One region of the Bacillus sp. FSL K6-6540 genome, then DNA from elsewhere that is predicted to be linked to it. Evidence: predicted binding sites of a transcription regulator. Region 1 holds the regulator's gene; each other region holds the start of a gene.
What was found. The regulator LexA, encoded in region 1, represses DNA repair genes until DNA is damaged. The targets are predictions, from matches to a motif close to CGAACATATGTTCG.
Positions count from the first base shown of each region.

Region 1 (10,815 bases):
GGAGCGGGCGGACCTCGTAGGCGAATATATCGGCCACACGGCACAAAAGACCAGGGAACTGGTCAAGAAGGCGTTGGGTGGCATTTTGTTCATCGACGAGGCCTACAGCCTCGCGCGCGGAGGCGAGAAGGATTTTGGCAAGGAAGCGATCGATACGCTTGTCAAAGCCATGGAGGATCATAAAAACCAGTTCATTCTTATTCTGGCGGGTTACAGCGATGAGATTGATTTTTTTATGGATACGAATCCTGGTTTGCATTCCCGTTTTCCGATCCAGATGGACTTCCCGGATTACAATCTGGATCAATTGATCCAGATTTCGGAGCTGATGGCGAAGGAGAGAGACTACATCTTGATGCCGCAATCGCTGAACAAGCTGAAGGACCACCTGCAGCTTGAGAAGGAACATGGGCTGCACGCCTTCAGCAACGCGCGTTATGTACGGAATGTCATCGAAAAATCGATAAGGAATCAATCGGTTCGGCTGTTGAATCAATACGTAACGGGCAACCCGGGCAAGCTGGAGCTTATGACCCTGCGGCCGGAGGACTTTAAGTTAAACGGAAAATTACAATGATTTTAAGCTTGTCTTCGAACATAATGAAGGGGTAACGCTGCTTTCTTTGGATCATAATGTTTATTGCAGGCAGCAGCGGTTAGTTAAATTAGTAGACGTATCGTTAGAAGGAGTTGGCTATATGACAAATATAACGCATGATACCCGGACAGAGATCGAAGATAAGGCCGTTCTGGTCAGTTTGGTAACGGACGCGGTTAAACGCACCGGGATTAATCCGGAACACTCGCTGCAGGAGCTGGTTCAGCTGGCCGAAACCGCTGGAGTAGAGGTACTGGATGTCATTACGCAAAATCGGGAAGTGCCGGATTCCAAGTGGTTCATCGGCAAAGGGAAAGTCGAAGAGCTGCGCATGGCGATTGATGGATTAGGCGCAACCACGGCCATATTCGACCAGGAATTATCCGGGGCGCAGGTTCGAAATCTGGAAGAATCGCTTGATGTCAAGATTATCGACCGGACTCAATTGATTCTGGATATTTTCGCGCAGCGGGCGAAAACGCGTGAGGGAATTATCCAGGTGGAGCTGGCCCAGCTTACGTACCTGCTCCCGAGGTTGTCGGGACATGGCAAAAATCTGTCCAGGCTCGGAGCGGGAATCGGAACGCGCGGACCGGGGGAGAGCAAGCTCGAAACCGACCGCAGGCATATTCGCGACAGAATCAGCGATCTGAAGCGGCAGCTGGATGAAGTCACCCGGCATCGGACGCTCCATCGGGAACGCCGGAAGAAGAGCGGGGCCGTGCAGGTTGCGCTTGTCGGTTACACCAATGCCGGCAAATCGACTTTGTTGAATCGATTAACGGCCGCAGACGTTTATATCGAAAATCAATTGTTTGCGACGCTGGATCCCACTTCGCGCGTGCTGGAGCTGCCAAGCGGCAAAGAAGTCGTGCTTACGGATACCGTAGGATTCATACAGAATCTTCCCCATGATCTGGTGGCTGCGTTCCGTGCGACGCTGGAAGAAGCCAACGAAGCCGATCTGATCCTTCATGTCGTGGATGCTTCTTCACCTATGCGGGATGAACAGATGGCGGTGGTACAGTCCATTCTTCAGGATTTGGGAGCCTCAGATAAACCTCAAATCGTCCTGTTTAACAAAAAGGATGCATGTGAGCCGGGCCAGCTGGAAATGCTGCCGACGGGTGAGGGGCAATTAAAGATCAGCGCGTACGTTGATCAGGATTTGGAATCGGTGCGCGAAGCGATTCAGGACCGGCTCTCCGGAGGCAACGTCACGTTCCGGATTCCGGCCGACCGCGGCGATTTGAACTCGGTAGTATACCGGGTCGGAGACGTGTTAGAGCAGTCTTTTGACGAGAATGATATCCTCTATGAGGTCCGGATCAATAAAGCGGATTATGAAAAGATGGGTTATTTACTTCATGATTACGTTCAGAATGGATCTTAAGCATAGGTAGTAAATGCGCATAAGCCCCTGTTCAGGGGCTTATATTGCGTGTTCCGGGCGGTTTTGAAACGTTGATGAGTTCTATGTAACAAAAATATGTGTTAAGATGTGAGACATCATGTGTATAAGAGGAGAGAGCAGTTCGTCATGGCAAGATTTTCGCAAGATATACTTGAATTGAGCAGTGAGATTGAGTCCAAAATCAGTCGGCGTATACGGGAGATTGACACCATTGTTGATTTTAATCAGTGGAAGGTCATTGATGCTTTCCAGAAGTTTCAGGTGAGTGATTTCCATTTTGCGGGTTCCACCGGCTATGCCTATAATGATCGTGGCCGTGAAGTGCTGGATGAAGTTTACGCTGACGTCTTCAGAGCCGAATCGGCCCTGGTCCGGCCCCATTTTGCTTCGGGTACCCATACGATCTCGACGGCTTTGTTTGGTGTATTACGACCGGGAGATGAGCTGCTTTATATTACAGGGCGTCCCTACGACACGCTGCATAAAGTCATTGGCGAGCCCGGGGACGGCACCGGATCGCTGCGCGATTTCGGTATCGGCTATCGTGAGGTGGCCCTGACAGAACAAGGGGACATTGATTGGGAGCAGGTCGAGAGTGCTATCGCGCCTTCGACGAAAGTTATCGGTATCCAGCGTTCCCGGGGATATGATTGGCGGTCTTCGTTTACCGTTGCCCAAATTGGCGAGATGGTAAGCCGTATACGGTCCATTCGCGAGGATGTAATCGTGTTTGTGGATAACTGCTACGGTGAGTTTACGGAGCGTCTGGAACCGACGGAGGTCGGCGTTGATCTGATGGCGGGTTCCCTAATCAAAAATCCTGGCGGCGGCATTGCCGAAACCGGCGGCTACATATGCGGCAAAGCAGCCTATGTCGAGCAGGCGGCGTATCGGCTGACTGCACCCGGAATCGGACGTGAAGTCGGGGCTATGCTGGGAACAACCCGAGGAATCTATCAGGGCTTATTCCTGGCACCTTCCACCGTCGGGCAAGCCATCAAGGGAAGCGTCTATGCTGCTGCGATGTTTGAAGCCGTGGGATTTACGACCAAGCCGGGCTGGCAGGATGAGCGTACCGATTTGATCCAGGCGGTATCTTTTAGCGGAGCGGAACATCTGATCGCTTTTGTACAAGGGATTCAACAGGCCGCTGCCGTGGACAGCCATGTGGTTCCCGAACCTTGGGATATGCCGGGATATGAGCATCCGGTGATCATGGCGGCAGGCACGTTCATTCAGGGAGGAAGCCTGGAATTGTCCGCGGATGCGCCTATCCGTTCACCCTATATCGGCTACATGCAGGGTGGTTTGACTTATTCTCATGTTAAATATGGGGTACTTATGGCACTCCAAAGCATGAAAGATCGTAAACTATTGTAAGTTATCCTCACATGCGGTTGACGTGGCTGATCAGGAAATGTACAATAGGATCAGAATAACCACTTGGAAGGTTGATGAGATATGGGTGATGAGATTCGGAGGAATATGGCGTTATTTCCGATAGGCATTGTTATGAAGCTTACGGATCTATCTGCCAGACAAATTCGCTATTATGAGCAGCATAATTTAATTGTCCCAGCCCGTACGTCGGGCAACCAACGCCTGTTTTCCTTCAATGATGTGGAGCGACTGCTAGAGATTAAGGCTTTGATTGAAAAAGGCGTGAACATTGCCGGCATTAAGCAAGTCATGAACCCGGTCACGAAAGAGTCTGAAGAGGCTACCGTCATTACGCCGGATACGGAGAACAGACGCCGTGAGATGTCGGAGTCGCAGCTGCGCCGTTTGCTGAAGCAGGAATTGATTACCGCTAAAAGACCGGGTCAGGTTTCATTGATTCAAGGGGAATTATCCCGGTTTTTTAATAAATAAGGATTGCCATGCTATCATTCTTCATGGAGTCTAGTTTTTTTATTTAAAAAGGAGAGGATAAAGTGAGTTATACGAGAGAGGACATTCTACGCATCGCCAAAGAAGAAAATGTTCGATTTATCCGCTTGCAATTTACAGATTTGCTGGGAACGATCAAAAACGTTGAAATTCCGGTAAGCCAGCTGCCTAAAGCGCTTGATAATAAAATGATGTTTGACGGTTCTTCCATCGAAGGGTATGTGCGTATCGAGGAATCCGATATGTACCTGTACCCGGATCTGGATACCTTCATGATCTTCCCTTGGGTATCCGAGGATCGCGTCGCGCGTCTGATCTGTGATGTTTACATGCCGGACGGCACCCCATTTGCGGGAGATCCGCGCGGTATTCTGAAGAGAGCACTGAAGGAAGCCGAAGAGATGGGCTTCACTTCCATGAATGTCGGTCCGGAGCCGGAATTCTTCCTGTTCAAAACCGACGAAAAAGGCAATCCGACCATGGAGCTGAATGACCAGGGCGGATACTTTGACCTGGCGCCTACGGATCTCGGCGAGAACTGCCGCCGTGACATCGTGCTGACGCTGGAAGAGATGGGCTTCGAAATCGAAGCTTCTCACCATGAGGTTGCGCCTGGCCAGCACGAAATCGACTTCAAGTACGCAGATGCGATCAAAGCGGCTGACCAGATTCAAACCTTTAAATTGGTTGTTAAGACGATCGCTCGTCAGCATGGTCTGATTGCAACGTTTATGCCAAAACCGCTATTCGGCGTAAACGGCTCCGGCATGCACTGCAACCAATCGCTCTTCAAAGGCGGCGAGAACGCGTTCGTTGATGAGAGCGACGAGCTTGGCCTGAGCGTAACGGCTCGGAACTATATGGCGGGTATTCTTAAGCATGCACGCGCGTTTGCTGCGATCACGAACCCGACGGTGAACTCGTACAAGCGTCTCGTGCCTGGTTACGAAGCACCTTGCTACGTGGCATGGTCTGCAAGTAACCGCAGCCCGATGATTCGTATTCCAGCATCCCGCGGTCTGAGCACGCGCATCGAAGTGCGTAACCCGGATCCGGCTGCGAATCCGTATCTGGCTCTGGCTGTCATGCTGAAAGCTGGCTTGGACGGCGTTAAGCGTGAGCTGTCGCTTCCGGCACCGATCGACCGCAACATCTACGTGATGACGGAAGAAGAGCGCATCGAGGAAGGCATCCCAAGCTTGCCAGCAAACCTGAAAGAAGCGCTCAACGAATTGATCCGCAGCGAAGTCATTTCCGATGCACTCGGTGACCATGCGCTGGCTCACTTCTACGAGCTGAAAGAGATCGAATGGGATATGTACAGAACGCAAGTTCACCAATGGGAACGCGATCAGTACATTACAATGTATTAATAGAGGAATCCCCGCTGCCAAGTGGCAGCGGGGATTTTTTTTGTCTAAACCGTAAGTACGTTTTTAGCTTACGTGTTTGAACAACTCAGGTATTATAACTTTTAGTCGCTAAGGTCTTTAAGACGACACTCCATTGTTTTTATGTGATTGAATTCATCCATGAAGTCACTTACAATATTACTTGAATTTGAATTCCAATATATAGGAGGTTCAGGTGATGAAAAAGAAATATATTCTCTTACTCTCAGTGGCAACGATGTTAGGAGGAATGACAATAGGGGTAGGAGCTGCTCCTGCACTAGAAAAAATAAGTGCAAATTTAAACTGGGGAATTAAATATGAGGTTAATGGTGAAGATTGGGTTCCAAAAGATCAATCAGGAAAAAAACTTGCAACAATTACATACAACAACTCAAATTATATCCCTGTAAAAGCGATCTCCGAGGCACTTGGCTCTGTCGTTGAATATGATAGCAAGAATCAAAAAATTATTATCGGAGAAAAACCAGATACAACAATTATAACCAAAGAAGGAATCAAGATTAATAGTACTTCCCTCACCACAAGTGATAAGCAGTACACCGAACATAATGGAAAAGATTACGGTTCCGGTATCGTAATGAGAGAAATTAATAATTCTGAAAAAACGATCATTCTTGAACCAAAAGGAAAATATAAAGTACTAGATCTTTCATTGTTACCGATTAATATCCGTAATGATATCTCAGTAACGATATATAATGGCAAGACAAAGATAAAAGAACTTATGCTGTCGCCTAAAGATATTGGACAGCATATCGTTATTGATATTGAAGATGCAAATCAAATTGAAGTAAATGTGAAATTTCAGAAAGATATAACAGGGGATGACACTATATTCCTGACAGGTACATATAAATAATTCTTTTACAGAATCAGTTCAGTCACGCACTAATATTAGTCCATAAAGAATCTTCCCTTACCTACGGGAGATTCTTTTTTATTTTACGAAAAAAGGAACCTTTGCTCGCTTCCATGACTCTAATTAGATGAGGTGAATCGGTTGGAGCTCGAATACTTAAAGCAGATGACGGTCATGGACAGCCAGACGCTGGATAAAATCATGAATGAATATGGAAACGATGTGTGGAATTATGCGTATTTTTTGACCAAACAGCATGCCTTGGCAGACGATATTGCACAAGAAGCCTTTATTAAGGCCTATTACGGCATACATACCTTTCGCGGTCAGGCGACGCTGAAAACGTGGCTGCTAACGATCACGCGACATACGGCGTTCCGGTACAAACAGGCTTTTTTCTTTCGGAAAGTCATCCTTAAAGACAAGCTTATCGTCAGTTCATCAAGCCAGTCAGCGGAAGCGGAATATTTGGACGAGCAGTATACGGATGAAATATGGGCAATAATTATGACTTTGCCGAGCAAGCTTAGGGAAGTATTGGTCCTGGACCTATACTATGAAATGCCGATGCATGAGATTGCGGAGCTGCTTCATATTGCGACAGGCACCGTAAAATCAAGATTGCATCGGGCCAGGAAAAGAGTGCAAAACCTAATGAAGGAGAAGAACGATGAATGAGGATAAACCAGGCTGGTACAACCGGGCGAAAAAAGCTCCCTTTACAGATGAAAAGTTCACTTCCGAAATGAAAAAAAACGTGCATAGGTCCGTGATTTTCACCGACAGCAAACCTAAACGTCGAAAGTACTTACAAGTTGGATTAGCTGGCGGGTTCATGCTTCTGATTATTTTATTTGCCTTTCAATTGCCTTATGGCAGGGACGAACAACAGAGAGCAGGGACTATGCCCCCTACTAAGGAGGAGACAATCCGGGCACAAGGCGTAACGGATGAAGGACGGTTAAACGTTATTGCAGTTGGACAGGAAAAAATAACGACATTGGGTGCACCGAGCTGCTTCGGTATCGAAACGGATCGGTCGTTTACCGGAAACTACAGCGTGCAGTATAGTACTAACCAAGTTACAAATGAAGTCACTACGCTGGAGGGGCTTACATTTATTCAACCGACATCTGCTCCAGTTGATATGATTCGCTTGCCGTTTCAAGATGCCGATGTATTTATACTGGCACCGCAATATAGGGACTGTCATGGCATACAAATCTATGCGTTCGCCGTAGAGCATGAAACGGGTAATGCCGTGCAGCTTCGATTTCAGGATGAGTCCTTGGTATCCTACTTTTCGTATTATAGACCAGGTACGGCTCCCGAGGTGAAGGAGAATAAGCTTGTTCTGCAGTCTACGGAGGGACCGGGAGGCGAAGGTTCGCCGGATTATGTTTCTGAAAGAATGTATCAATTAGATCTTAGGCAAAATGCGTTGGTTCTAGTGTTGCGTAAGACCGGAACGTTCTAGTGCATGTCCTAAAAAAGAGGTTACCATCCAAATAAGGAAGGTAACCTCTTATTCATAATTCTATGGAATTAGTGTACGTCCCTGAAGAGACCGATCACTTTCCCGAGAATCGTAACATGGTTCAAGCGCAGCGGCTCATAGGTAGGATTCTCCGGCTGCAATCGTACATGATCCTTCTCCTTATAGAAGGTCTTCACGGTTGCTTCATCTTCTTCTGTCATTGCAACGACAATGTCACCATTGTCCGCGGTTTGCTGCTGGCGAACGATGACGTAGTCACCGCTGTGAATACCGGCTTCAATCATACTGTCGCCGACTACGGACAACATGAACACTTTATCGTCGCCCACGTAATGCTGAGGGAGCGGGAAATAGTCTTCAATGTTCTCCATGGCCGTAATCGGCACGCCTGCTGTGACTTTCCCGACGACAGGCACTCTGGCTATGGTGTGCGTAAACAGATTCGCGCTCTCGGATTCTTCTTGGCCAAGCAGCTCGATCGCTCTTGGTTTCGTAGGGTCACGGCGGATCAGGCCTTTCTTCTCCAAACGGTCCAGATGACCATGGACCGTAGAACTGGAAGCTAGTCCGACAGCCTCGCCGATTTCCCGGACAGAAGGCGGGTAACCCTTGCTACGAACTTCGTTGCGGATAAACTCTAAGATCGCCAGCTGGCGGCTGGATATTTTCGACATGCCGTATCAACCCCATTTAGTAACGTTTGGGAAAATTATAACATAGAACTACCGTTCGTACAAACATAAGTTCTAAAATAAAATAGAACAAATGTTCTTTTGGGTATTGAATCAAACAAGTGTTCGTGTTAAGATGAATCCATAAGAGAACACTTGTTTGGGAGATGATGATTCCATGTTGAAATACAGTACATACCGCAGCATTTATGAGAACGTTCCGGTGGTAACAGAACAATCATCGAAGAATTGGGGCATTTACTTGAAATCGAAGATAGCTTCGATCCCTTTGAATAAACTGTTGTTCACCCTGCTAATTGTGGCCATCTTTTGGACAGGTGCATATTCCGTTTTTGCCGGTGGGACAGAGAAGCCGACTGGAGAGAAGCAGGTGATCGTTCAATATGGCGATAGCTTGTGGCGAATTGCTTCCCTTCACAAACCTGCGGATATGGATACACGCGTATATCTGGATAGCATACGAAGAATGAACGGATTGAAGGGTCCGGACATACAGGCTGGGGAAGTGCTGTCATTGCCGGTTTGGTGATTTGACGTTGCTTCAACCAATAGGCATTCATACTCCATATAATCACCACATACGGCTGGTTACTTCCTGTTTAATGACACATCATATTCTGCTTGTCAGATTGAATCATTTACGCGTAATAGCGCGTTTACAATAGATAACTATAGATTTCCTCCCCATAGACGGTATTCGTTTATGCGCATCATATATTCCTATTTGTTCTGAGAAGAGTTTGCAAGGGCTCAGTTGCCTTGACAAGCTCTTTTTCACATGTTTAAGTTATACATGATATCGAAATTGGAGGAGAAGTCATGGACATCGATACTTTGGTAGAACGCATCAATGTATTAGCAAGAAAGAAGAAGAATGAAGGGCTGACCGAGGAGGAGCTCAAAGAACGGGCCGAGCTTCGGGAAATATACCTTAACAATATTCGCAGTAACTTTAGACAACAGCTGGAATCGATTGAATGGGTTGATGAAAACGAACAAAAAGGCGGCCCGCGATTAAAGCACTAGTCGATAACCGTTCAAGGATATATATTTAGAGGATCCGTGAACAGATCGAAGGATAGCATAATACTACTTGGGGTACCGGCCATTCGGATAATCGATTACGGTTACCCCAAGTTTATATGGTTTATAAACATTTTGATTATGAGTTCAGGGGGAACCAAATGTCACGTTCATGGGAAAGAAAAGTCAGCAAAAATATGTCGCAACTTAACAAACAGCGCAAAAAGCAGGGATTGACCTCGTATCAAGGGTCTGCGATTAATGATAAGCATGACGTGTTTAAGGGACGTAAGTATGTACTTCCGTTAGTGCTTGTTGCATTGGCCGGTTTGTATGCGCTTCTCGGAACGGCAACTTCACAGGCAGCCGGCGGAAGCAATGATGTATTGAATTGGGTTGGCGTCAGCTTGTATATCCTGTTGGCGCTCATGATATTTCTCCGCAAGCCTTATTTGAAGATTGAACGGGCCTCCGTGTCGACCATGAAGTTCAACCGGGAACGCCGTCTGGCCGTATCGGATATCGAGAAGATCAAATTGGCTTCGGGTTCCGTCGTGATCCAAGGCAAGGGAAAAGCAGGCAACTGGGTGTTCTCACGAATGATGAATCTTTACGATACCAAAGCCATGGGCGAAAGATTGGAAGAGTTTGCAAAGACTCATCAAATTCCAGTGGAGCACAACTAACCCGATAGAGTAGATCACAATGTATATGAGGAGTGGGAGAGAAATGCCGATTGCTGCGGTTTTGTTTGATTTGGACGATACGTTGTTGTGGGATGAACGCAGTGTAGAAGAAGCGTTTGAAGTGACATGCCAAGCCGGAGCGGCGGAGACCGGCGTTGATGCCGGCGCGCTTTTGGCCGCGGTGCGTGAAGAAGCAAGAGCATTGTATGAATCCTATGATACTTTTGCTTTTACCAAAATGATCGGGATCAATCCGTTTGAAGGCTTGTGGGCTAATTTTACGGCTGGATCCCAGCCCGAATTCCGAAAGCTGCAAGAATTGGCTCCCGTATACCGCAAGGAATCCTGGCGTCGCGGACTTCATCGCCTTGGCGTTGATAATGAAGCGTTGGCGGAGACGTTGGCAGCGCAATTTGCTGCGGAACGCAGAACAAGACCTTACGTATATGAAGAAACCTTTGAAGTGCTGAAGGAATTACAGGGTAACGTGAAGCTGCTGCTTCTAACGAACGGAAGTCCGGATTTGCAGCAGGAGAAGCTTGATGGCGTTCCGGAACTGGTCCCTTATTTTGACCACATTATTATCTCGGGTGATTTCGGCAAAGGCAAGCCGGATGTTTCCATATTCAAGCATGCACTTGATCTGTTAGGCGTCGAGGCGGATCAGGCCGTGATGGTGGGAGATAAGCTGACCACAGATATTAAAGGCGGGAATGCCGCAGGACTGCATACGGTTTGGA
Region 1 is NZ_JBBOXH010000001.1:2,726,506-2,737,320, forward strand. It holds gene MHH82_RS12210 (AAA family ATPase) at 1-577, shown strand, start outside; gene hflX (GTPase HflX) at 699-1,991, shown strand; gene MHH82_RS12220 (methionine gamma-lyase family protein) at 2,139-3,392, shown strand; gene MHH82_RS12225 (MerR family transcriptional regulator) at 3,474-3,884, shown strand; gene glnA (type I glutamate--ammonia ligase) at 3,947-5,275, shown strand; gene MHH82_RS12235 (stalk domain-containing protein) at 5,493-6,176, shown strand; gene MHH82_RS12240 (RNA polymerase sigma factor) at 6,318-6,854, shown strand; gene MHH82_RS12245 (hypothetical protein) at 6,847-7,653, shown strand; gene lexA (transcriptional repressor LexA) at 7,722-8,348, opposite strand; gene MHH82_RS12255 (LysM peptidoglycan-binding domain-containing protein) at 8,524-8,895, shown strand; gene MHH82_RS12260 (DUF896 domain-containing protein) at 9,186-9,392, shown strand; gene MHH82_RS12265 (hypothetical protein) at 9,551-10,075, shown strand; gene MHH82_RS12270 (HAD family hydrolase) at 10,119-10,815, shown strand, end outside.

Region 2 (10,815 bases), 1.9 Mb from region 1:
CTTTCTTCTGAAGTCCCAGGTATTTGGCAATGCCGTTGACATGGCCTCTCGCCAGAGCGTCCAGCACGTCCGGCCGTTTCAGCTTGGCTGCATCCGCTGCCACATCGATAAACAGGTTCTCGGTCAACACCGCAGGCATTTTAGATTCACGGACCATATGCAGGTTAGCCGCCTTCTGTCCTCGATCGCTTACTCCGTAGGATGTAATCGCGCTCATGACCTCCGAATGAATAACACTCTGGAGTTTTACCGAACCAGGGCTTGGGGAGGTATATCGATATGACTCGAAGCCCCCTGCACCGCCGCCTGCGTTACAGTGGATGCTTACCAGGATATCGGCACCGGCGGCGTTTGCCTTATGGGTCCGTTCCGCCAATTCCAGAAACACATCGGAAGATCGGGAGAGGTTTACCTGAACGCCGTCGTATTCGGCTTCCAATCGTTTTTTCACGGCCAGAGACAGCGCTAATACGATATCCTTTTCCTGCAGCCCGTTTCCGGTGGCTCCGGCATCCTTTCCGCCATGTCCTGCGTCAATCCAAACCTTTTTCACGATCATTCACCGCCTTTGTAGGTTGTTGAATAGCCTGGTGGCTAAATACAGCGAAGTGGGCCGCGTCCCTTCCTTCCGCTCATGCTTCCACGTTTACTAGGCAAGGCAACTATAGATCCTACTGCAAGGACGAGTATAATATATAAGATACTCCAATGGGGTACGGTCGGTGTTTGCTGGAGCCTATATCGAATGGCCCGGTTACGGTTTTGAGCTGACCTCTTGTGCCCCAGGCCCAAGCTTCATTTCATCCGGAATCCCTGATATTATGCATACAATGGAACTTCCCGGAGATTGCCTTCATGTTTGGCAAGGCGGTGATTTCATCCGTGTTACTTCTATTCTAACCGATCGGAGACGGGTTATATGTCTGGATTTGTACTTATCGTGTTCGCTGCAGCTTTTATCATTCGTGGTGTCATGAGGATACGCAAACCCACATGGGGGTCCTTATATAAAATGTGGAACATAAAGTATGGGTCGGAGCCTGATTCCGGCTACATTCGCTATATAAAATCCAGCGGGATTCTTCTGGTGGTTCTGGGATCGATCGTACTCGTATTCGGGATCCTGATGGTTATATTTTGAGCCCCATTACCAATCATCCCTTTAGGATTTAAAAAGCCCTGCCGACATGAGTCGGCAGGGCTTTTTGTTACGCGAAAGAAACGAAATTATACCCAGAAAGAAGCAGTAATGATGACCAACAAGATGAAGAGAACAAGAATCGCTCCGACAGAGTTATACCCGCCGTATCCAACTTCGCCCATGAGATTCCCTCCTTTGCTTACGATACGATATAACGTATTCAATAATTCATGAAGTGTCAGGGCGCATGTACTGCTCATAGACAAAAAATAACCCAACCAGCCTCTGTCGGCGACCCAAGTGTCATTCAGCGACGATATTTCCTGTTCAGTCAGGCGGTAACTTATTTTCAATCCCGGTAAATCAAATTTGGCACGATACGTATATAAACAAGCTCGGCAATTAGCTCTATCACGGTTTGAGTGACGATTACCGCTGCTGCAATCGTAGCCATTTCCTCAGGCAGGGTAAGTGCTAAAGGAAGCACGACTAATGAATTCCGTGTCCCTGCACTAAATATAAGCGCTCTCCCATCCTTGGGTCCGATTCGAAAAAACGCCGAAGTCGCCCGTGAAATAAACGGCGTCATGATATGGAATAGAACATAAATGGGAACAACCGCTATGATAACGCTAAGATCTTCATACACCCTCCCGATTTGTGAAGCAATGACTACAAAAAGAACGAACGCCATAAAGGGTACTGGGAGCCATGCGGTTAATTGCAACGATTTTGAACCCTTGGCACTTTTCTTGGCCCAGAACTGTGCAGCCAAAGCAAGAAGCAACGGGACGATAATCAAGAAGATAAATGCCTCGACAAATGGGCCCACCTTGACCATTTCTGCTGCTTCCGAGCCAAGGAAAAGCCACAAGTAAAACGGAAGCATAATCATTTGTACTACAAAAAGGATCGGTGTGGACGCAAGAATCAATCGCTCATTCCCTTTCCCTAACTGTGTAAAAACAATAACATAATCAATGCATGGCGTCAGAAGCACAAGGCAAACACCAAGTAAAACGGGAGCCGGTTGAGGAAATACCGAGGTTAGAATATAGACGAGAACCGGTGTTAGAACAAAATTCACAAGCAATAAAGCCCCCTTAAAACGCCCGTTGGTTAAAGCCTCCCTCAGCTTAAGAAATGGAATTTGACAAAACATGCTGAAAAGAAGAATCGCAATCATGAATGATATGGCAGGCTCAACAAACATGCCTATGGCGGGGCTTAATAAGCCCATTACTGCACCTGATATCAAGGCTGCTGCATAAACGCCTATTTGATTCTTCTCTACACTCTCCAGTCTAAGCATCTGCCCACGCTCCGCTTTTTTATCCGAATTATATCACGGGACCAGCACGGTACGGCTAAATACCGCTTTGGGGGCAGCGCTGCTCTCAGTCATTGCATATACCCTATTTAGCTCTTGGAGAATATACACACCCATCTCTGAAAGGGTTCCTTACGTTGATTATTCTTCTTATAGCGGCATCTTTGCGTTCAATTTCGTACCAAACTTTTTTATTTTTATCATATTAGGTCTGATACTATCACCTATGATTGATAGCGCCATTTATAAGAGGTTTAATCTGAAAGGGATTAAAGGCGTCCTAACCATAATATCGGCTTATTTGTTGTTAGGCGTTGTTAGTGGCTTATCGTTATGGCTAACAAGGGTAACTTAAAATCTGAAAGCGGCAGTCCAAGACGATATCCATGTCTTAGCTTACCGCTTGTCTTAAGTTATAGGCCCTAGCCCATTTTCGAATCGTTTAATTAGGCAGCAGCATAGGATAATCGGAAAATGATGAAACGATAAAAGGAGAATGAACATGTACCGCGATCCATGTTACCCTTATCAAGTGTTTGATCCAAGATATCAATACTGGAACGATTACAACCGGCTTCATAACTTGAATCCTCATTATTTCAGTTGGTATGATGCCCGTTGGAATCGTGATGATGAAGATATTCAAATAACGGATTATGGGCGAGGACCACTTGTACTGAATATTGATCAAGCTGCGAAACAAAACAATACGTACCGAACCGCCTTATGGACTGGGAAGCACTTACAAGTGACCCTAATGAGCATTCATGTTGGAGATGACATTGGATTAGAGGTTCACCCCACAACCGACCAATTCATACACATTGAACAAGGTCAAGGGCTTGTTCAAATGGGCGATAGCAAACATAATTTAGATTTTCAAGAAATGGCCTATGATGGCTATGCCATCATGATACCTGCTGGAAAATGGCACAATGTAACCAATATGGGCAGCGTACCGCTCAAAGTATACGTGATATATGCCCCTCCAGAGCATCCATTTGGCACGGTCCACGAAACAAAAGCAGAGGCCATGTCTGCTGATTAAATCGGGTATACGAACGAATTAAACAATAAGGCGATTTGTTACTCTTAGGGTTTTATAAATATATATAAGCCGTTAGAAAACTGAAGCCCGTCAGCTTATGCTGGCGGGCTAAAGTGTAATACTAAAAATATATAGGGCTACTAAAAAACATAAACAACACGAAATGATGGATAAGAACAGTTTGCTATCTTCACTTTCCCCTCTTTTCACTCCGACAATATGCATTAGGTATCCGGCACTGACAGACAGTGTTACAAACCCTAAAAATAACGTTTTGTGAGAACTGAACCAAACGCATATAACAAAAATAAAAGCTATCCACGTGATTATATATCTCAAAGCTTTAAAAGGTTTATCTCCCAAAATATCACCTCAAAGAAAAAGTTGCATTCACCTTCTCCAGTAGACACTTTAATCTCACGTCTGGACATGCCGATCAGTACGACAATACCTGTTAACTCTATATTCTTTATACTCATCAAACAGCCTTAAGGTAACGGCACAGTGCTCATGAAAAGACTTAGCTATAGCTTGTTAGATTAACTTACAGATAGCTACTTGCAAATTATTTTGTGTATTTTACTTCTTAAGGGATCTATAAATACCAATGATCAATGCAATTAATGAAAGCCCAGAAGCTAGAAAATATAAAAAGGCATTTCCTCCATCAGGTATCGGTAGATTCTCACCTACTGGTCCAGTCTCCGGAATAGGCGGATTGAGACTTAAATAACCTGCCCTTAAGCATAAAATCATAATCAAAAATGACAAAATACAACTAATAACAATTTTTAGTTTGTTCATGAAACCTCCTAAATATTTCATTTATTTTTTCGCTCTTTAAGAGCATCGTACTTACTAGAGAGGAAGAACAAGGCCATTTTAACGAGGTTAGGCGTTTTATGACATAAGGTGACATATTTGAGGTCTATACTGGATGGTAGATTAACGTAACGAAAGGAGCAATACATCATGACACGAAGAATAATTTTAGATTTAGCGGTTACTTTGGATGGTTTTATTGAAGGGAAACATGGTGAAGTTGATTGGTGCATTATGGACCCTGAGATGGGGTTTAATCATTTTTTAGATCAAATCGATACCATTCTATATGGAAGAAAAAGCTATGATTTATGGGGACAATTCACTCCGGAAATTGGACATACGGATTCTGAAAAAGAATTTTGGGAATTGGTTCACAGCAAAGAAAAGTATGTATTTTCCAGGACACAAAAGGGGACTGATCATAACGCAATATTCATAAATGATAGCATTCTTGAAGAAGTAAATAAATTAAAGAATAAGCCTGGTAAAGACATCTGGCTGTACGGTGGAGCAAGTCTTATTACGACTTTTATCAATTTAGGGCTTGTTGATGAATATCGATTATCCGTTCACCCTGTCGTATTGGGAGAAGGAAAACCGCTGTTTGTGGATATAAAACAGAGGTTGAATTTAAAAATGGTGAACACAAGAACGTTCTCCTCAGGCGTTGTGCAACTAATTTATCATTTTGATGGGAACGAATAATATTGTGCATTCGCCAACACGTACAAATAACGGCCCGGTTCCCGAATGACGGAAAACCGCGCCGTTATTGACTTTATAAAGATGCTGGTGAAGGGAATTGAACCCCCGACCTACGCATTACGAGTGCGTTGTATGCTGTTTCCCTTGGGGACCCTTAAGTTCCTCCCCCCACTATTAATAGGGCTTTCTTTATGTAATGGGACTGACGAGTTCCTACAGGTTCCTAATTTGGGTAGAAGAATTGGTAGAAGTTCTGGTAGAAGACTGAAGCCCGTCAGCAAATGCTGGCGGGTAATTTAATTTGATTCTCGACCAACCCGCAACAAAAACTTTGTTGGTTTTTGATTAATCGTTCTTGTTCCAACTGGTACACCAACGAATATTTATTAATCTTGTATTCCAAATAATTTCCAACATTTTAGTTTCTATAGTGTTTATATAAATGAGAAATAAAATACTGAACATAAGGAGGTTCAAAAAAATGAAAAAACAAGTTCCTGTTATGGCCTTTGCTAGTACGCTTGTTCTTGGGGGCGGTGGGTTTGCATACTACTCTTATGCTGCTGGTACCGAACAAAAAACCGTTGTTCCAGTTGTTGAGTCGTCTTTAGCACCTCAGCAAAATGAGGAATTTCAGGCGCTTGAAACTTCATCACTAGACCAAGAAACGTTTGAAATTAATCCAGAAACAACGGTGGGCCCTGGTCTTCAGGATCCTGAAACGATCGATTTAGCTGATGTACCGGAGACGGATATACATATTCCGCTTTTAAAAGATAATTCAGCTGCACTACTCAGTTCCTTAGGACTCACTCGACAAAATGTTCAAGCGTTGCAAAGGGAGTATGGACTTCACATTAGATCCTTATTAACAACTACAGATGGTGATGAGATTCGTATAAATCAAGTCGATGCAAACATGGGAGTTTCAGATGCTATTGAGAGCCTGAAGACAGATTATTACCCTGAGACTTCTGAATTAACAGAGGTTAATGGTCTTAAAGCATTGTATGTTGATGGGGAAGTTAGAAAAGTTGTACATTTGATCTCTGATGATCACCTCTTTACTATTTCAGCTAATACGGCCTCGCTTGAAGAATTGATGGATATCGCAAAACAAATTCAAGAATAAGCACATTAAAAAAGCAGCTCTTAAACGGCTGCTTTTTTTAATGACTTCATTCATTATAGTAGATTGTCATCCAACTGAAATAACTTCATCTATTTTAATCCATTGCCATTCACCTTCAGACATGGACAACTTGATCTCTCGTCTGAATGTGTGGATCAATACGACAATACCCCTCAGTTCCACGTCTTCGTACTCATCAAATAGCCTTACTGTAACGGCACGGTGCTCATGAAAGGACTCGGCCAGGGCCTGTTCAATTAACTCCATTTCTTGCGGATCGAGCGTTGGCCTATCTTTCCTTCCCTCTTCCAACTGCCGGCGGATGATCGTTTCTTTATGTTCTGGCAGCATCATCCGGCTTGACTCCCATAATCCGTTGCCGTCTAATTTTGTCATTTATAATGTCCTCCTATTTTAGCCGATCGATCAAGTGCCTGACCGGCTGCCGTCATAGAGACCGCCCGAATCACAATTGAATTTCCATATTTGTTTTTTAGAGCATCAGTTGTCCGTTCTAATGCCATTTGTTTCTCACGGCCAGTATCAAACAGAGACATCTGGTATTCGTTATCGGGAGTGAGCTGAGTCACACTGATCCCCACCCGCCGGATCGGCATGCCATCCCAATGCGCTGCCAAGAGCTTGCAGGCCCAACGATATACCTGCATTGTGATATTGGAAGGGGCCTCCATCTTCATTTGCCTGGAGAAACCGGTGGGGCGATCGAAGTCGGCTCCCATACACCCGACCGATACCACATGGCCCGAGAACCCTAATGCCCTACAACGCTGGCAGACCAGTTCCGTAAGCTCCAGCAGCACGACCTTAATCTCTTCGATGGTGCCGTAATCCCGAGGCAGCGTCATCATGTGGCCGACGGATTTAGGGGCGACCTGGTGCGTCCCCGGCCTTACGGGACTGTCATCAATTCCGTTAGCGATGCGCCAATACATTTCGGCATTGATATCGGAGTTCTTTCCAAACTTCCGTCGCATCATTTGTTTGAGCTTGCCCAATGGTGTCTGTGCGACGTGACCAATTGTCGGGAGGCCCATTGTAGTAAAATGTCTCGTCATCCGGCTGCCGGCCATAAACATGTCGCTAACCGGCCGCTTCCAGAGCGTTTCTGGGAGCATCTCCTTGGTCAAAGTATAAATACCGGATGGATTCTTTTTGGCATAATTGTCGCAGGCGGTTTTAGCGAGGATCTTGGTTTCGGCAATTCCAAAGCGAGTATAAACTCCTGTGGTTGCCTGAACATGGGTCTGGATGATCCGGGCCATCTCTTCAGGAGTATCCGCAAACAGATGCATCGAGCCGGTTACATCCAAAAATTGCTCGTCAATGCTGTAGGGTTCAACCAAGTCCGTATACTGCTTGTAAATATCCGTTATCAGCATTGATACGTCGATATACCGCTGCATCCGAGGTTTAATCACAACAAGGTCCGGACATTTAGCTACTGTCTCCCCTAGCCGTTCAGCCGTTGTAATTCCCTTTGCTTTCGCAAGCGGGCATGCAGCCAACACGATTCCTGATCGACGCTCTGGATCCCCAGCAACCACCAATGGCCGATCCATATATTCAGGATGTTCGGCCTTTTCGACTGAGGCATAGAAGGACTGGCAGTCACCAAGCATCACCACACGTTTGGATGATTTCAACGCATACTCCTCCTTCGACAAAACAGGAACATTTGTTTGTATTATATGCGAACATTCGTTCTTTTATTAATGTAAATTAACCCCTAATTAAATGACATAACTTACCGCCTGATCAGCATAACCTTGAACGTTATAATTATTTCGAGGTGTTTTTATGTTTATTGATCCGATGTTACTCGCAACATCGCCAGCTCCATTCTCAGACTCGCGCTTCATATTTGAACCTAAAATCGATGGCCACCGCTTGATTTTTTCGCAGCAGAATGGTGTTGTTCGCCTATACACACGCCACAACAACGACTGTACGCGCCAGTATCCTGAGATTGCCAACGCTAAATTTCCGCATGACATCGTATTGGATGGCGAAATAGCATGCGTTGATTCCGAGAGTGGTAACTCGGATTTTGAAGCAGTCATGGCGCGGTTCCAGTCGAAAAAGACAGATAAGATTGCTGCACTTTCCGTTTCACGACCAGTCACTTTCGTTATCTTTGACGTGCTGCAGTATAACGGAAAAGATCACCGGCGGCTGCCGTTGTTGAAGCGTAAGGAAATACTCGCACAGATCCCGCTACCGTCCGCAAGTTTCGGCATTGTTCCATTTATAGAAGGTGCTGGCGAAGCGTTATTTACTCAGATAGAGGAACGTGAGATGGAGGGCATAGTAGGTAAGCGAAAAGACAGCGTATATGAAACCGGTCGCCGATCGGATAATTGGCGCAAGGTGATTAACTGGTCTTATGCTGATGTTTTTATAACGGGATATCGGAAAGAGGAGTTCGGATGGCTGGCGGCCGTGCCTGCGCTAGCCAACGCAAAAATGCGCCCAGCCGGTATTATCGAACTAGGCGCTAATCCTACGCATAAGAAGGCTTTTTATAACGTTGTGAAGCAGTTGATTACCGGGGAGGACCACAATTTCGTTTATATTGAGCCGCGGATTAGGGCGCATGTGAAGATGCGGAATTGGACGAAATCGGGGATGCTACGGAGTCCGGTTTTTATTAGATTTATTTTTCAATAAAATATTGGAATTATAGTTTGTATTTATCTAGTTCCTGATTTTTTATCACTCAAATATGAAGCGTTGACATCATTTTTAAGACTATTCACAATCGGCTTTATTGGGAAATCTTCACTCAAATATTTTAAATCTTGTGATTCAATTTCTTCCAAGTAATTCATGAAGATTTCAACACACTCATATGATAGATCAAGTTTTCTATTTCGATTATGAACAGGCTGGATTTTTTGGAATTTACTATTTAATTGATCAAACACTGCGTTATCTCTTAATGGCGTATCAATCATTACATTATAAATATATCGCCAGTTCGGCATCAGAGTGTTTATGTAATAAAGACCCGCATCACTAATTTGCACTGCATTAGTACCTACTATTGTGTCGCGAGCTCCAACATCAGAATTTATTAATGAATTTACTAATAAAGGAGTTAGGATTGTATCTAGCCTATCTCTATTGTTTATAACTGAGGAAAAGGTATCCAAAATATCATTTATATCGACATATCCCATAGACTTGTCCCTATAAAGTAATTTTGATTCTAAATACTTTAGTATATAGATAACTAAGAAGTGCGAATAAAAACCATCCTCTTCAAATTTAAATAAATTTATAATCTCAGATTCCTCACTGGAATAGAATTTATTGTTATCTCTTGTAATTCCGTCTAAAACTTGGGTGTACGATAAATGAGTATTTTCGATATTGCTTATTTCTGTAATAATATCAAGAAGTTCGTGTAGTCTTGTATTCCCCGAAGTTACCATGGCTCTAAATAATTTCAACAATTTTCTAATATTTCCGTTTGATAAACTTTCAAACAACCTTTCTACTTTTGCATCAGGATCCTTCTCAAAAGTATTCTTTAAGATTTTAACAAATTTCACTATGGGTATTTTCACCGTTTTGGTACCATGTTCATAAATATAATGAGTTTGAGGGTACTTTTGTAAAGCCTCAAATCTTTTATCTAAAATATTTTTAACACTTGGAGGTTGAATTCTATATTCATATGTTTGCAATGCATCGAATGGAGCCTTGTTTTTGATCATATTGTAACTTTGATACCTCATAGCCGTTATAACTGTGCTACCATACGAATCTGCACGCTGATGAGCCATTAATAAGACTTCCTTTTGCTCATCAAAAGGTTTCTGGTCGATGTTGTCAAAAACAAAACATACATTTAGAGCTTTTACGGATTTAATGTACTCTAGTGTCTTCTTTAATCGAAATTCTTTTTGTTGATGATATTGTTGAATATGAGTATAAATTTGCATTTCTGTAAATTCCAGATTATTTCTAAGAGACGGAGGGATACCTGCTTTAAACTTTAACACTTCTTTTTCATAAATCTTCTCAAGAGTCTCCCATTCATTAAGTGCTAAATATCCGTACTCTGTACTTTCAATTCTATCTATAATTTCGTCACTTATAAAATCATCCAAATGATCCAATGATTTGTTATATTTTAGGAAATCAATCCTAATCCATATAATCTTATTTCTATCAAAATCACTCAATTCAAAATTATAAAAGTGCTCTAAAAAAGTCGATTTTCCCGCCCCTACTTCTCCGAGGAGCACATATACTGCACCTGGATTTGTTTTAAGATTTTCAATATACTGTTTCTCAAAATTGCTCTTTGTTAGAAAATCCTTTCCACCTAAAGGGGTTATTGCTGTAATTGGTTGTGGTTCTAATCTCTTTTTTATCACACCAGCAAAATCCTTGTAGCTTCCTGACGGGTCACAATAGCACTGTTTTAATAGGTCAAGTTGTGACTTAGACACTAACTCACCAAAAAAACGATTAAGATGAACTTCTATCGCCACAATTGCACTATGTTTAGCCAGTGAATACTTTTCTGTATTTTTTATTTTCTCAGAGATTCTTCGATTAAAAGGCGGCGCTTGTCTTATTTGTCCAGTATTCTTTAGGGCATT
Region 2 is NZ_JBBOXH010000001.1:791,861-802,675, reverse strand. It holds gene MHH82_RS03520 (N-acetylmuramoyl-L-alanine amidase) at 1-553, opposite strand, end outside; gene MHH82_RS03515 (hypothetical protein) at 1,228-1,323, opposite strand; gene MHH82_RS03510 (arsenic resistance protein) at 1,491-2,453, opposite strand; gene MHH82_RS03505 (cupin domain-containing protein) at 2,974-3,519, shown strand; gene MHH82_RS03500 (hypothetical protein) at 4,099-4,323, opposite strand; gene MHH82_RS03495 (dihydrofolate reductase family protein) at 4,492-5,049, shown strand; tRNA gene MHH82_RS03490 (tRNA-Thr) at 5,135-5,202, opposite strand; gene MHH82_RS03485 (DUF4367 domain-containing protein) at 5,531-6,181, shown strand; gene MHH82_RS03480 (YolD-like family protein) at 6,248-6,577, opposite strand; gene MHH82_RS03475 (DNA polymerase IV) at 6,574-7,845, opposite strand; gene MHH82_RS03470 (ATP-dependent DNA ligase) at 8,000-8,869, shown strand; gene MHH82_RS03465 (hypothetical protein) at 8,893-10,815, opposite strand, start outside.
Region 2: the regulator LexA is predicted to act here: its motif matches at 7,894-7,907, upstream of MHH82_RS03475 (DNA polymerase IV).

Region 3 (10,815 bases), 2.0 Mb from region 1:
GACTCTTCCTTTTGCAACAATCTGCGCTCCTGCCGTTGAATTTCATTCCGGCGCTCGCGAGTGTCTTTTTCAGCTTCGGCTCTGATTTTATGAACTTCGTCTTTAGCTTCGAGAACCGTTTCTTTCTTCAATGCTTCTGCTTCCTTCTTCGCACTTTCGACGATCTGCAAAGCGGCATGCTCGGCACTGGAAATTTTAGCTTCTGCAAGGGATTTGCGAATAAAATAACCGAACCCAAAGAATATAGCGGCTACAGCGAGAACGATTATGATCCAGATCCAAGTTTCCATCTGTTCACCTCCTCGTTGTTTCCTCCAAGGCATTCCTTGGGAAAATGTGCAATTGTCAGGTTACTCATTCATACATAAAATTTTCCGGCAGTGGAAGCTGCCGTCCATACTGCGCACGCCATAATGACCGTACGCAAATCCCGCCTTAGCCAGCGGAATACATTTCACTATGAATTGGCGATTTAAGAATCTTTCACAAAGTAGTCACTTTTTTGGAAGGAAAAAGGATTCTAATTTATGATAAAAAGATTCATATTTATTTTAGTATTTATAAAAAGATATTGTCAAGGGAAAGCAATGGGTAAACGTCAGTTTCATCCAGTGAAACGATTTCTTTAGCGAAAAAATGCACAACTGCTTGTGCTTTATTCAAAATCATACGGCTCTTCGTCCCATTCGCCTTTCTCCTGCTCCTCTTCGATCAGAATTTTGAGTGCCTGGCGCACAGGCTCTCCCCCAAACCCTCTACGCATTAAATATGCTCCGGTTTTACGTTTGCGATCCAGCAGCTCCCCCTGGGTTTGCTGCCATTTTTTTCGTCCCACGGCCAAGCAGCTCTCCAATTCCGATTCTGCGCTGATCTCGCCCAAAGCCTCCGAAATCAGCTCGGTGCCGATCCCCTTCTGCCTCAGCTCCTGCTTAACCCACAGCCGTCCCTTTTTATGGCTGGTCATGCGCTGCTCTGCCCACATCTTAGCGTACAGCGCGTCATCCAACAGCTTGTCCTTCTCGAGGCGTTCTAGCGTCGTCTCCACGCTGCTGGGCTCGAACCCCTTTTGCTGCAAACGCTGCGTGATCTCCTGAGTCGTCCTAGGTTTCCGAGCCAAATGATTCAGCGCTTCCACGTAAGCCCGCTGCCGCTCATCTGCCACGACAATCTCCTGCAGCTCTTCCTTGCGAAAAACATTTCCCTTTAACATGCGATATTTAAGCATCACGTCTTCATGAACGGTCATAAGGTACGGACCGAACGCGATTTGATACCGGTGTTTGGGCTTTTTCAGCATTTCGACAGAAGTTATGACCAGATCCTCGTCTTCCGGAAAATGTCCAATTCCCGAGGAATCCGCCTGCCCCGACATTTCTTTATTCTCTATATCCATACGACGCTCCCTTCACTGCTGCACGCTTCTCGACACATCGTCAAGACCAATGATTCGGCAGAAATAAATGCAAAGAAGACCGTCTGGCGTTACCCACACCGGACGGTCCCAAACACTGTCATCGTTAACCAGCGATTTATTACTCTACCTTAAACAACTCTTGCTCTTCCAATTGCTCTTGTTCCTTCTCCTTGTCGGAAGGCTCAGGAACAGCCGTCGTCAGATTACTCGCTTCACGGATCTTGTTCTCGATCACGCTTGCGATCTCCGGATTCTCCTTCAAGAACTGCTTCGCATTCTCGCGGCCTTGACCAAGACGGTCACCGGCATAAGAATACCATGCTCCGCTTTTATCCACGATATCCAGCTCCGTACCGATATCGATCAGGCTTCCCTCTCTAGAGATGCCTTCGCCGTACATAATATCAAGCTCGGCCTGTTTGAAAGGTGGAGCTACCTTGTTCTTAACAACCTTAATCCGTGTGCGGTTACCCACCACATCATTGCCCATTTTGATGCTCTCAATTCGACGCACGTCCAAACGAACCGTGGAATAGAACTTCAGAGCACGTCCGCCTGGGGTTGTTTCAGGGTTACCGAACATAACGCCAACCTTCTCGCGAAGCTGGTTGATAAAGATGGCAATCGTTTTCGACTTATTGATGGCACCCGACAATTTACGAAGAGCCTGGGACATCAGACGGGCTTGCAGACCTACGTGGGAATCACCCATGTCGCCTTCGATCTCGGCTTTCGGTACAAGCGCGGCAACCGAGTCAATAACGATGACATCGACGGCTCCACTCCGTACCAGAGCTTCCGCAATTTCCAGCGCCTGCTCGCCCGTATCCGGTTGGGAGAGCAGCAATTCATCAATATTAACGCCCAGTTTGTTTGCATACGATGGATCCAGAGCATGCTCGGCATCGATAAATGCAGCTTGTCCGCCAGCCTTCTGAACCTCTGCGATGGCATGCAGGGCTACTGTTGTTTTACCGGAGGATTCCGGGCCGTACACTTCGATAATCCGGCCTCTAGGCAAGCCGCCGGTTCCTAAAGCTATATCCAATGCCAACGATCCGCTTGGCACAATCTCAACTTGCATATGGGTGGATTCACCCAGTTTCATGATGGAACCTTTTCCGAACTGTTTCTCTATCTGACGAAGCGCCATTTCCAGCGCAGCACGACGATCTGACAATTGTTCCACAACCCTTCACTGTTGATAGTCTTATCATACCTTGTTTTGACACGTTTGCCAAGCTTTTTTTCGAACATACATTCGTTTTTTTTATTCAACTCCCCTTCCCGTTCATGCTCCGAACCCTATGTATAAAGAACAAGAACCGTGGCAACATCAATCGATATGCCACGGTTCTTCCGTATTTCCCATTATACTTGGAACGGTTCCTAAATTCAAGAACAGCTATTTAGCAAGGTGTAAATTTTTTACTTTTCCAAATGCTCGGTCCCTTTTTCTCCACGAAGCCTAAGCCTGCTCAGACGCTACGAGACGCTGCCAAAGCCGGTATAGCAGCGCTTTGGTTGCGCGGAGCCGGATCGTTTCGCGGTTGCCTTGGAGGTTCAGCTCATGCACTTCCGTTTCTTTGCCCCTTTGGGACAATCCGATGTAGACCAGCCCTATAGGCTTGCGTTCCGCGTAACCCGGACCTGCCACGCCTGTCACCGATAAACCGAAGTCGCTGTCGGTTACCATCCGGACATGATCCGCAAGCGCTTCTGCAACCTCCGCACTGACGGCCCCCGGCGCATCGTCGCCCTCCAGCAGCGCATGCGGGATATGCACAAGCTTCTCCTTGATCTGGTTGGTGTAACAGATGATCCCCCCAAGAAACATCGATGCGCTTCCGGGAATGGAGGTCAGGGTCTCCGCTACAAGTCCTCCCGTGCAGCTCTCCGCCGCGCTCAGGGTCCAGCTTCGATCTGCCATCATGTCCACGATGACCTTTTCGATAGGCACATCCTCGTTGGCATACATAAATTCAGGCCCTCTCTCCTGGATCCTGGCTTCCAGTTCATTCAGTCGGACCATCGCCTCAGACTCGCTGGAGGCCTTCGTGGAGATGCGGACGGTGACCTCCCCGTCCTTGGCATACAAAGCAATCGTCGGATCGGTCTGGGCCGTAATCAGGTCCTCCAGACGCTGATCCAGCGCGGACTCCCCAATGCCCGCGAATTTAAGCATCTTCGAATAGATGGGAAGCTCATCCGTGAGCACATGCTGCAGAAGCCAAGGCTTGGCCTCCTGCTCAAACATCGGCATCAATTCTTTGGGCGGCCCCGGCAAAACGATATAATGAGTGCCTTCATAGGATACCGCGTTCCCAACGGCGAGGCCTGTCTCGTTCGGAAGCGGGGTGCCTCCCTCGATGGCGAGAGCCTGGCGCCGATTGTTCTCGGTCATGACGGATCCCCGCTCATGAAAGAAGCGTTCAATCCGGTCCATGGCCATCCGGTCGATATGCAAGGAACGATTTAGAAAGGAAGCCAGCGCATCCTTCGTCAGATCGTCCTGCGTGGGACCGAGACCGCCGGACAGGAGTACAATATCGGCTCTGCTGCTGGACAGGCGCAAGGCCTCCTTGAGCCTCTCCAGGTTGTCCCCGACAACGGTTTGATAGTACACGTCGATCCCCATTGAAGCGAGCTGTCTGGACAAATACTGTGCGTTGGTATTCACGATCTGTCCGAGGAGAAGTTCTGTTCCAACTGCAATGATTTCTGCTTTCATGATTCATCGATCCTCCCGTATCTTCTATCTCTTCGTTAGTAGCTGCCTTCGTTATTCCTTACCCGGCGGAAGAAAAAAGCAATAGGATGGCTCCTATTGCCGTTATGCCCCGGTACCTTTGAGAAGGTGCCTGTTCTGGACAAAATATTCGATTCCCGAATAGATCGTAATCAGCGCGGCAGCCCAGATCGCAATGACATCAAACGGAATCCCCAAAAATACAAACGGGAAATTGTTGATCAGAAGCGCGACAATCGCCACGATCTGAATCACCGTCTTGATTTTTCCGGATTGACCTGCTGCGACTACCGAACCTTCCAGAAGCGCAATTTGTCTCAAGCCAGTCACCGCAAATTCCCTGCTGATGATGACAACAGCAATCCAGGATTCGCATTTTCCCATCTCTACAAGCGATATGAGTATGGCCGCAACCAGCAGTTTGTCCGCCAGCGGATCCAGAAGTTTACCCAGATTCGTCACCATATTGTTTTTCCGGGCCAGATACCCGTCAATGCCGTCCGTGCTTGCAGCAAGTATGAATATCAGTGCCGCAATCAATTGGTTATAGGGCAGGACAAAATCATTCCACACAATGGGATCCGGATAAAAATCAAAATCCACCAGCAGGAAAATCATCATGACAGGGATCAAGCAAATGCGGGCCAACGTGATACGATTGGGTAAATTCATGGGGCAACCTCCCTTGCAACGGGTTGTCTTGTTAACTCGGCAGACCCTGCAGCGGTTATCCTTCTGCGTGTCATCAGGGTCGCTCTTCCCAAGAGCCTAAAGGGTTTGAAGCGTGCATCGCTGTCTGTCATTTTCATCCCCCAGTAATCTATGTATACGTTAATCCTTATATATCGTTTTTTAGTATAATATTTCCGTTGACGCCCTGTCAAAAGAAACAAACCAGCCGAGCCCACCCCTTATTGCTTGGAGGGAGAGGAGCGTTTATTTAAAATTGGTGAATTGCAGATCCAAGGAAAGGTCCGCTTTGCGAAGCAGCTGCATGATCTGCTGAAGATCATCCTTGCTTTTTCCGGTTACCCGAATCTGGTCGCCTTGAATCTGGCTCTTGACCTTCAGCTTGGAATCACGGATCAAAATATTGATCTTTTTGGAATTCTCCTGGTCGATTCCTTGCTTCAAGGTCAGACGCTGACGGACGGTACCCATGGAAGCCGGCTCGATCTTACCGTACTCCACATTTTTAAGCGACAAGCCCCGCTTCACCATCTTGGTCTGCAAAATATCGATAACGGCGTTGAGTTTGTACTCGTCATCGGAGGCAATGACCAGCGCGTCCTTGTCCAGCTTCAAGCTGCTCTTGCTGCCCTTGAAGTCAAAACGGTTTTCGATCTCGCGCTCCGCTTGATTAACCGCATTGGTAAGTTCCTGCATATCCATTTTGGATACGATATCAAATGAGCTTTCTGAAGCCATGGTGAATCCTTCCTTTCATTTGGCGATAATGCTTCTATTATAGGTAAAACCGAGAGACAAGTCTAATCCTGTAAGGAATCCGCGATGGATCAGGAACGAAAAAGACTCCGCTTATCGCCAACATCATCCGGCGAAAACGAAGCCCGCTCCCTCAACTGCTAGCTTTCTCATCATGCACCGGACGGCGGAACATACTCAGTATGCCGAGTAAAATATGTGCCAGCCCAAAGCCTAATATGCCATACCCCCAGCTGCTCGGAATCAAATAATAGCCCAAGAGGCTGACGATAACGCCTAATCCGAATATAATCCAATTGACCGTCACAGAGCATCACCTCTTTCGGGAAGTGAAATAACAGCATGCAGCTGCATGCTGTTATGATGACCTGGAGGACAGGCAATTATTCGAAGTCGGTGGTATCCGATGTATCTGATGTATCCCCGGTACCCGCGTTATCCATGGTGCTTGCGGAACCATCGGCCGGCTCCAGCACGATTCGCGACGTGGACTTGCCATCCGTTACGGGCTGGCCGCCAACCGTAATGGTCGTTGCAGCGGAATTCCCCGATTTCACGAAGAGTCCCTGGCTGTCCATGTCAAAGCTCAGCGAAGCACCGTTCTCGAGCATTTGGAATGCCAGCTTCTCCCCGGAAGAATTGTTGCCGCGGTATACCTCTACCCAGCTCTTGCCTTCGCTCGTGGCCACGATCTCAACCTTAACGGACGAGCCCGTTACCTTAAAAACGGTGTTTTTGCCTTCCGTCCGGTCCTGCGTCACCGTAGCCGCTCCAGGCGTTGAATCACCCGGTTCATCGATGTCCGTTCCATCCGTTCCGTCTGTGCCATCTGTTCCGTCCGGGGCGTCTGTTCCTTCTCCGTCGGTGCCTTCGTTAACCGTACCGTCCGGGGTGTTTTCGCCGCCCTGCGCTCCGTCGCCTGGCGTCACGGGATCCGTGTTATCCGGAGTTTGCGGGTTCTGCGCCTGATCGGTCTGCGTCTGATCATTGTTGCTGACCGGCGGTTCGTCCTTAGGCTCATTCGAATTGATGGCCACCAAATATATGACAACAACGATCAGGATCGGGAACGTCCACATCAGCAGCGTAGGCAGCCATTTCATGTTCCGTTCGGCTGTCGGTCTGCTGGCGCGCTTTTGAATAACCGGCTCCATGGTCGCTTCCGGTTCGGATTTAGGCACATCCTGTTTGTGCCCTTCAAGCAGTTCGTCCGGGTCAATCCCCACCGCTTCCGCATAGGTTTTGATGAATGCCCGCACGTAAAAACTGCCGGGAAGTACTTTGTAATCCCCTGCCTCGATGGCTTCCAAGTATCGCTTGCGTATTTTAGTCATTTCCTGCACATCATCAAGGCTCATCCCTTTTTGCAGACGCGCCTCCCTTAATTGCTGTCCCAGTTCGGACATGCCATCACCTCCTACTTTAGAATTTCGTGGTCAAAGTCAAACAAAAATATTACAAATCGTCACTATAAGAGCCCGTGAACGTATCATAAACGATTTCCTCTTCCGGATTGTTTCGCAATTCGATGATAATGTCGAAATCATCGTAGGAATATTCGGATTCGCGAACAAAGATATCGGGATGCTCGATCACCTTCGTGCTCTCCATTCCCATGATATCCTGCAGGAGCTGATAGTGGCGTTCATTGGATCGGATCGTGCTCACAATGCCGTCAATGATAAAAATGTTGTTCGTATTCATCTCGTCCTCGGAGAGTTGACTGCGAATGGTTTGACGGAGCAGCGTAGAGGAAACGAAGGTCCAGCGCTTCATCGCGCAGACGCTGCCGGCGATAATGGATTCGGTTTTGCCCACGCGGGGCATTCCACGGAGGCCGATGACCTGATTACCTTCCCTTTTGAACAATTCACCCAAAAAATCAACAAGTAAACCGAGCTCATCACGCGTAAAACGAAACGTTTTACGATCATCCGAGTCCCGGTCGATATATCGTCCATGACGGACAGCCAGAATATCCACCAGTTTCGGGGGCCTCAAGGCTGATACCGTAATATTTTTCATTTTGTTTAACATTTTACCCATCAGAACAATTTTTTCTTCGTCATCCGTCTCGAGCAGCATTCCGCGGGTTTGGCCTTCCACGCCGTTAATGGTTAGTATATTCACTTCGAGCATACCCAGCACGGATGCAATGTCACCGAGCAAACCTGGCCGGTTCTTATGTATCTTATATTCCATGTACCATTGATTCGATTCCACAAAGACACCTCTTTGCACTTCTTTTCCATCAATATTCGACAAATTCCAGCGAAAATTGCACGCAAAAACAGGTCAAATGAAAAATGGGTCACGTTAATGATATATAAAATAAAAATGAAAGGCAAGTATTAACGGTGACATGAAAATTACATTCTTTTTTCTTGACAAAAAGCCCCCATTGTCGGGGGGCTTTTTGTTAATGGATTATGCGTTGTTCTTGGCCAATTTCACCATCAGACGCGCGATAACGTGGCGTTCTTCCTCGTTACCTACATCCCACAATTCTTTCAGTGCCCGGTTGGATGAGTTTTGCGGATCAACCTTCTCATCGAGGAAATCACCGATCTCATAAGCCAGCTGGGAAATGGTGTCTTCACTCATACCCGCTTTCTCGGCTTGAACGACGCGCTCGCCCAGGAATTTCTTCCAGGAATCAAAGTTTTTGATTACGGATGACATGAATTAAATCCTCCTTTTGCGTGGTGGCAATTCAGATTTAAAGTAACAATAGTAATATGTCCCCGTAACCAATACCTTATGAGTGGTGAATTGCACCACGAACGAGATCTAGGTCACCCATCCTCCGTTCGGGCTGATCACTTGCCCGGTAATGTAGCCCGACTCGGGCAGCGCCAAAAAATACACCAGCGACGAAATCTCATCCGGCTGCGCCAATCGGCCGACCGGAATTTCATCCTCCAGCATGCGAATTTCATCCGACTCCAGATGCCCCAGCATGGACGTATCGACCGCACCGGGCGCCACGGCGTTCACCGTTACGCCTGACGGGGCAAGCTCCTTCGCGAGAGCCTTCGTAAAGGCGTTAACGCCGCCTTTGCTTGTTGAATACAATACCTCGCAGGAGGCTCCGGATAACCCCCAGATCGAGGATACATTGATGATCCTGCCAAAGCGCTGGGAAACCATGCGCCCCATAAAAGCCTGGGAACACAGAAACATCCCACGCAGGTTAATGGACATCAAAGTATCCCACTGCTCTTCCGTCACGTCGGACAAAAGCCCGTAATGGGACACGCCCGCGTTGTTAACCAGAATATCCGGCTCCATACCATGACTCTGCAGTTTCTCTTTCATCCGTAATATCTGCTCTTTGTCGCGCAGGTCGGCGGATACGGTTAATACCTTGGCTCCATAAGCCATGCAGCGGCGGGCTACTTCGTTGGCCGCTTCGTGCGAATTCATGTAGTGGATGACCACATTCATGCGGACCGAGGCAAAGCGTTCGGCGACAGCCGCCCCTATGCCTCTGCTCGCACCCGTAATCAATACCGTCATTTCCCCGATCGGCTTCAATTCTCTTCCCATGCCTTGCTTCATTACGGACTCACAACGATCGATACAGCCAGCTGGTTCCAATCGACATGCTCCTGCAGGCGGCGGTTGACATCCTCCAGGGTGATGGATTCATAAACCGGCAAAACGTTGAAGAAATCGGCGCCGCGGAACTGATAGCGAGTAAATTCATGGGCAATGTTTTCCGGGGAATTGAGCATACGCAAGTATCCGCCCATTTTCTTCTTGCGGGCCCGTTCAAAGTCCGAGGCTTGGAATCCGGCTGCCTTTAGCTTATCCACCTCGGTACGGATGCGCTCCAGCAGTTGATCCGGATCCTTCGTGTCCCCGCCAACCGCGGAGAACGCATACTGGGGCGAGCTGTTATATTCATGACCGAAGCTGTCGGAGATCAAATCCTCATCGTACAGCTTCTGATACAACTCCGTACTGGAGCCAAACAGGAGATCCATCATCAGCTTGGTCGTCAGGTCGCGGCGCAGCTGCTCATCGGCCGATAAACCCACCTGCTTCTCCTTGAAGCCGAACAGGCATTTCGGCAGCGATACGGCCAGGCGGCTCTCCCTCCGCTTCTCTTCGACTCCCTGCGGCTCCGGATCGAATAAACGCTCAATGGAGCCTTGTTTGTCGTACGATTTTCGGGCTTGGTTCGATCGGATCAGGTTCATCGTTTCCTCGGGATCGACGCCGCCCACCACGAACAGCAGCATGTTGCTCGGGTGATAGAACGCATTGTAGCACGTATACAGATCTTCCTTCGTAATCGTCCCGATGGATTCCACCGTGCCGGCGATGTCGATATGCACCGGATGCACCTTATACATCGCTTCGATCAGTCCGAAGTACACGCGCCAATCCGGGTTGTCTTGATACATGTTGATTTCCTGGCCGATGATCCCTTTTTCCTTCTCCACGTTCTGGTCGGTAAAATAAGGATTCTGCACGAAATCGATCAGCGTCTCCAAATTTTCATGAATGTTCTCCGTGGCCGAGAAGAGGTACACGGTCTGGTCAAAACTGGTAAAGGCGTTCGCCGAGGCGCCATTGGAAGCAAACTTGGCAAAAATGTCGCCTTCCGGCTCCTCAAACATTTTGTGCTCGAGAAAATGCGCAATTCCGTCCGGAACCCGGGTCTCGGACTCGCCTTGGACCTTGAAATGGTTATCGACCGAACCGTACTTGGTTGCGAAGGTCGCATAGGTTTTCTGGAAGCCGGGTTTAGGCAGCACATACACGTGCAAACCGTTATCCATCACTTCGTAATACAGCTTTTCCTGCAGGTTGTCATAATGAATGCTCTCCACCGGCTATTCCTCCTTTTGACCTTTCAGGAAATAGATCGTATCCAGGGAAAATGCCGAAGCCGCCTGCTTCACATCGTCCACTGCAATGCCCTCGACCTGCTTCAGCAGCTCATCCGGCGTACGTTCCCGTCCCGACAGCGTGCGGTTAAAATCATACGCAATCATCTCGAAGGCCGAATCCTGCATTTCTTTGATCACATTGCGGATCATGGCTTTCGTCTGGGTCATTTCGATGTCCGAGATGGCACCCTTGGCCATGTCATCGAGCTGTTGGCGAATGATGTCGACCGCCTTCTCGAAATTTTGAACCTCGATCCCGGACTGGATGGTAGCAATCCCTTTATGACCGTCATATCGGGAGGAAG
Region 3 is NZ_JBBOXH010000001.1:4,711,784-4,722,598, forward strand. It holds gene rny (ribonuclease Y) at 1-290, opposite strand, end outside; gene MHH82_RS20780 (regulatory protein RecX) at 656-1,393, opposite strand; gene recA (recombinase RecA) at 1,533-2,594, opposite strand; gene MHH82_RS20790 (competence/damage-inducible protein A) at 2,883-4,145, opposite strand; gene pgsA (CDP-diacylglycerol--glycerol-3-phosphate 3-phosphatidyltransferase) at 4,248-4,835, opposite strand; gene MHH82_RS20800 (YajQ family cyclic di-GMP-binding protein) at 5,100-5,591, opposite strand; gene MHH82_RS20805 (hypothetical protein) at 5,743-5,916, opposite strand; gene MHH82_RS20810 (helix-turn-helix domain-containing protein) at 5,993-7,015, opposite strand; gene MHH82_RS20815 (DUF3388 domain-containing protein) at 7,065-7,832, opposite strand; gene MHH82_RS20820 (DUF3243 domain-containing protein) at 8,037-8,291, opposite strand; gene ymfI (elongation factor P 5-aminopentanone reductase) at 8,400-9,170, opposite strand; gene yfmH (EF-P 5-aminopentanol modification-associated protein YfmH) at 9,170-10,450, opposite strand; gene yfmF (EF-P 5-aminopentanol modification-associated protein YfmF) at 10,454-10,815, opposite strand, start outside.
Region 3: the regulator LexA is predicted to act here: its motif matches at 2,665-2,678, upstream of recA (recombinase RecA).